Regions from separate parts of the Acinetobacter sp. ANC 3882 genome, predicted to be linked through region 2. Evidence: predicted binding sites of a transcription regulator. Region 2 holds the regulator's gene; the other holds the start of a gene.
The links. Region 2 encodes PhoB, which activates phosphate uptake and scavenging genes when phosphate is short. Its sites were predicted from a motif close to TGTCATNAANCTGTCATAA; they were not measured.
Positions count from the first base shown of each region.

Region 1: MMO42_RS01920 (porin) is a predicted target of PhoB. The motif match lies at 1,089-1,107, and genes of this name have one in related genera.

Region 1 covers NZ_JAKZGB010000001.1:363,266-365,680, reverse strand. Annotated here, with positions in the region: gene MMO42_RS01920 (porin) at 1-951, opposite strand, end outside; gene MMO42_RS01915 (HIT family protein) at 1,204-1,617, opposite strand; gene MMO42_RS01910 (YARHG domain-containing protein) at 1,703-1,972, opposite strand.
Region 2 covers NZ_JAKZGB010000002.1:78,972-81,386, forward strand. Annotated here, with positions in the region: gene phoR (phosphate regulon sensor histidine kinase PhoR) at 1-771, opposite strand, end outside; gene phoB (phosphate regulon transcriptional regulator PhoB) at 781-1,491, opposite strand; gene MMO42_RS05515 (TetR/AcrR family transcriptional regulator) at 1,743-2,415, opposite strand, start outside.

The DNA of each region.
Region 1 (2,415 bases), on a different contig from region 2:
ATCATCACGACCATTCACTTCAGTTGTTGCAGAAATATATTCTGCTTTTAACTTGATTGGCGTTGATGGAATAACATATGCAGCTGTTACACCATACGCATCTTCTTGTAAACCTTTATAAGAAGTCACGACTGCTGGAGTGCCACTTGTCGTTACTACAGTGTCATCAGTTGGTTGAGTTGTTTGCCATAATGCACCAAATACTAAACCATCAACACCAGCAGGTGTTAAGTCTAATGAGCCGGTCACACGAATTGCATCTGAGTAAATATTTCCACCTAATTCGCTGTTATAAGCATTGTATTTAGATGCAACGCCAAAGTTACCAGCAACAGCAGCAGCTAAACCATAGTCTTTGTTTTCATATGTGATCGAGGTTGAAACGCCATCACCAAAGCTGTCACGGCTACCTTTCTGACCTTTTGCATTATTCGTTACAGTAGACGATTCTTCACCTTGTTGGAACATGATGTTGAATGCTAAACCACCTAGTAATTTTTTATCAGTTTCAAAACCAATCACATTCTTTAAGCGATCTTCACCAGCTAATACAGCTGTCATATCTAGCTCGTTGTGGTCGTTAAAAATATCTTGGTTGTTACCAGCAGCATTTTTAAAGTAAGAATCGAATTGACCAACTTTTAAAGTACCGATTCCATCAGATTTAATACCTACATAGCGGTTACGGTTACTGAATACATCGCCATCACCATCTGCACTAATTTGCCATTCAATCAAGTAAACTGCAGAAAGGTTATCCGTCAGTTTTTCTTCGCCTTTCACCCCAATACGAGAAGCGTTTGAATTTACTTTTGTTACGCTTTCATCTTTAAAGCCATTTTTATCAATTTGATCCAAAGTCACATTGAGCTTACCATACAATGTTGGTGCTGCTTGCGCTGCATTCATGGCTAAAGTTGCTACAGTAGCAGCAAGAAGCAATTTTTTCATTGAGATTTCTCCAAAACACTTTTTGTAAATGGCTGATGCCTTAGTTACTGTTATGAGCTTGCTTATGTACATAAAGTTACATAGCTCACTGACTTGTATGCAGTATCGGTAAACTTTGTGACAGAGAAGTGAAAGATAAATGACAGTTTGATGACGATTCATATTTAGTAATAATTATATTTCTTATTATTTTTCATTTAATTAGAAAACAAAAAAACGGAGTAAAAACTCCGTCTTTTTAAAAATCAAAAACTAGAGTACAGCTTTGATTTTTTCAGCTAAAGCTTGAATCTTTTCTTGATCACCCATTTTCGCCGCATGGCGACCAAGTTCATGTACTGAACTTGGAATCAAATGAAAGTGTACATGAGGTACCGTTTGTCCAGCAGCTGCACCAGACAACTGCATTAAAACAATCCCTTTAGCATCTAAAGCTGTTTCCATTGCTTTTGCAATTTTTTGAACAATTTGGATGGTATATGCTGCTGCATCAGCAGATAGATCCAACAAGGTCACAGCAGGTGTTTTAGGAATTACTAAAGCATGACCATCTGCTTGGGGCATAATATCCATAAAAGCGAGAACTTGATCATCTTCGTAGATTTTGATCGCAGGTAATTCGCCGCGTAGGATGCGTGCAAAAATATTTTGGTCATCGTATGCCATGATTCATCCTTTAAATAGGGCGTAAGCTTTAAATTGGTGAAATGCTCAGAGTGATACGGAGCATCAAACTCCGTAAGAGGCTTGATTATTTGCAGTTCAGCTCTTTTTGGCGAGCTTTGATTTCATCAAGACGTTGCTGTTCTTTGTCTGAGAATTTTGGTTTAGTGGTATGGCAGTTTTCATTACCAAACTTTGCTTTAGCATCTGCATCTTTGAAGCAAAAGCCCTTAGAAGCATAGATCAGGTTATAATCGTCCTGTAATTTTTTACATTCTTGTTCTGGTGCTGCAGCTTGTACGCTAAAACCTGTCAGGGTAACTAAACCGGCGAAAACTGCAACCATTAACTTATTCATGAGGTGTTCCTCTAATCAAAAAAGTATAAATCAAAGCTGTATGGAATCTATTCATATGGCACTTGATTGCTACGTATATACCAATATAAGGTTAATTAATAAAATTTCAATGAAACTATATAGTACGAGTGTAATTTTACTCCATAATTTATCCATATAATACAGAAAAACCTTATATATCAATAGCTTTATTATAATTCTTTATAAAACAGATAATTATAAGGATTAATCTTTTTAATAATTTTATTTGGTTTCATGATATTTCACTCTGTTACGGTTTATTTAACCTGATTTGCTAAACAACTCAAGACATTAATTTTGTGAACTCTGCTCGGTCGTTGACAGTCAATACATGATACCCTCAAAATATCGAACAGAAATTCATATCCATTGAAATACCTGTAGTAACGGTCACAAAAAATAGTTTATTTATTCAAACATTC
Region 2 (2,415 bases):
GGTAATATCATCTTGATCAATAAAGGTTTCGATATAGCCGCTGAGTACGGTGAGTGGGGTGCGTAGCTCATGGGAAATATTATCGACAAAGTCTTTACGCATTTGTTCGAGGTTATGTACGCGAGTGGTATCATAGGCTACGAGCAAACGGCTTTCACCACCAAAACGGGTAAGTTTGACTTGTACATAACGTTCTTCATCCATCTGGGCTTGTAGACGGATGCCATCTGGCGATTGATCGCTATGGTTAAAATATTCGATAAAACTGGGTTGGCGCAAAATTGAAAGTAAATTGCGGCCACGATCCAAGGGGCTTATGCCTAACAGTTTCTCGGCTGCAGGATTCCACCATTCGATTTGATGTTGATCATCAATTAAAACAACGGCTTCCGCCAGCGCCACCAAAGAGGATTGTGCACGGTCAATCAAGCCAACCATTTCGGCTTGAACAATACGTTCCTGACGTTGCGCACGGTAGACATTGAACAGCAACGCGCCCCAAATCCCGTTTAAATTCGGTGGGACATCATAAGGGCGGTTTGAAATCCATTCATTGACCAGATAAAGCGAGCGGAGCTGTAGCAAGAAAAACAGCACAAAGGCAACAAATATACAGCTCCAGAAGTATCCAACCCCAAATCCGACTAAGCTTGCAATCAATAAGAAAAAAAGTAACAGTCTTAAATCTTGTTTTGCAAAGGTCCATAAACTGCTGTAGCGAAAACGTTGGTGTTCACGTGCCAGTTCAGGGACGGGATAAGGTTCATACATAAAGGATTTTTAACCTACTGCTAAATCTGCTCGTGTCGAGAAACGATAACCTGTGCCACGAACGGTTTGTACAAAACGATCGACACCAAATGGCTCTAACACTTTGCGTAAACGACGGATGTGTACGTCAATGGTACGGTCTTCGATATAGACATTGCCACCCCATACTTGGTCCAGTAATTGAGCACGTGTATAGGCACGTTCTGGGTGAGTCATAAAGAAGGCCAGTAAACGATATTCAGTTGGACCCATCTCTAAAATACTGTTGCCAAAGCTGACACGCTGACTGACAGGATCAAGCATTAAACCATTGGCATCAATCACTTTTTCACCGCTAAGTGCATTGGCACGACGTAAAACGGCTTTGATACGAGACACCAGTTCACGGGTTGAAAATGGCTTGGTCATGTAATCATCTGCACCGGCATCAAGACCCTGTACTTTATGGTCTTCTTCGCCACGGGCTGTCAGCATAATGACAGGAATTTCTGCCAAGTTTTCATCACGTTTGAGGCGACGGCATAAGTCTACACCACTCACACCACCTGGAAGCATCCAATCCAGCAAAATAAGAGCAGGACGCTGGTCGACAATAATCTGATGCGCTTGTTTGGCATCCTCTGCTTGTAAACATTGGAAGCCTGCCATATCCAAAGAGGTATGGATCATTTCGCGGATCGGTAGCTCATCATCAACAATTAAAATATAGTCATCTTTCACAGCGCAATACCCTTAAATTCCGTAACGGTTTAACCGTTTTGTTGTTATGACAGGCTTATTACAAAGATTAATTATGACAATATCATTGCAAAAGAGTTAATAAAGTCGAATTTAGCAATAAATTGTGACAATTGTGGGGCAGAGCAGTGACCAAATGATGACAAATTTTTTATCAAGAAAGCAAATGAATTCATTTGCTTAACTGAATTGTAGTTTAACAGCTTTGTTTGTCACAAAACTGTAAAACGATTTTAATTTTTTTGCGATGTCGTTTGGATAAATGACAAAAAGACGGCACAGCAGGCTGATAAAACATCTTCTAAGGGCTGTTTGAAGCCTTCTGAGACCCAACGGATAATAATATGTGTCACATAGCCATTTAAGCCTGTCGCCATCAGGGAAACTTCTTCTGTACTTTGTGGCGCATTGGGCATGGTGATCATTACAAAGCCTTGAATAATACGATCAAATTGGGTCAAGGTTTCTTGAATGGTGGCTTGATTATGCAGGTCTTGAACCAGCATTGCATCGATATAAATAATTCGCGCCATACGTGGATCGTCTTTAATCGCACTCAACAAAGCCGACAAACCTGCGGTCACCATATTTTTGGGTTCAGGCGCGGCCATCAGAACGGCTTGGGTTAAGCAGGTTTGCATTTTTTCAATCATTTTTAAGAATACAGTTTGGAATAATTCCTCGCTTTTCTTAAAAGATTCATAAAAGTAGCGTTCAGTCAGCTTGGCTTCATTACAGACGTCTTTCACCGTCACAGAGAAAAAGCCATGCGTGCCGTAGGTTGCAATACCTGCTTCAATCAATTTCTCACGACGTGCTTCTTTACGCTCAGTCAAAGAGAGGCCTTTGAACTGTCGCTCTTTCACTTCAGTCTTCTTTTTCTTCTGTGTTGCTTGATCTTGAGTT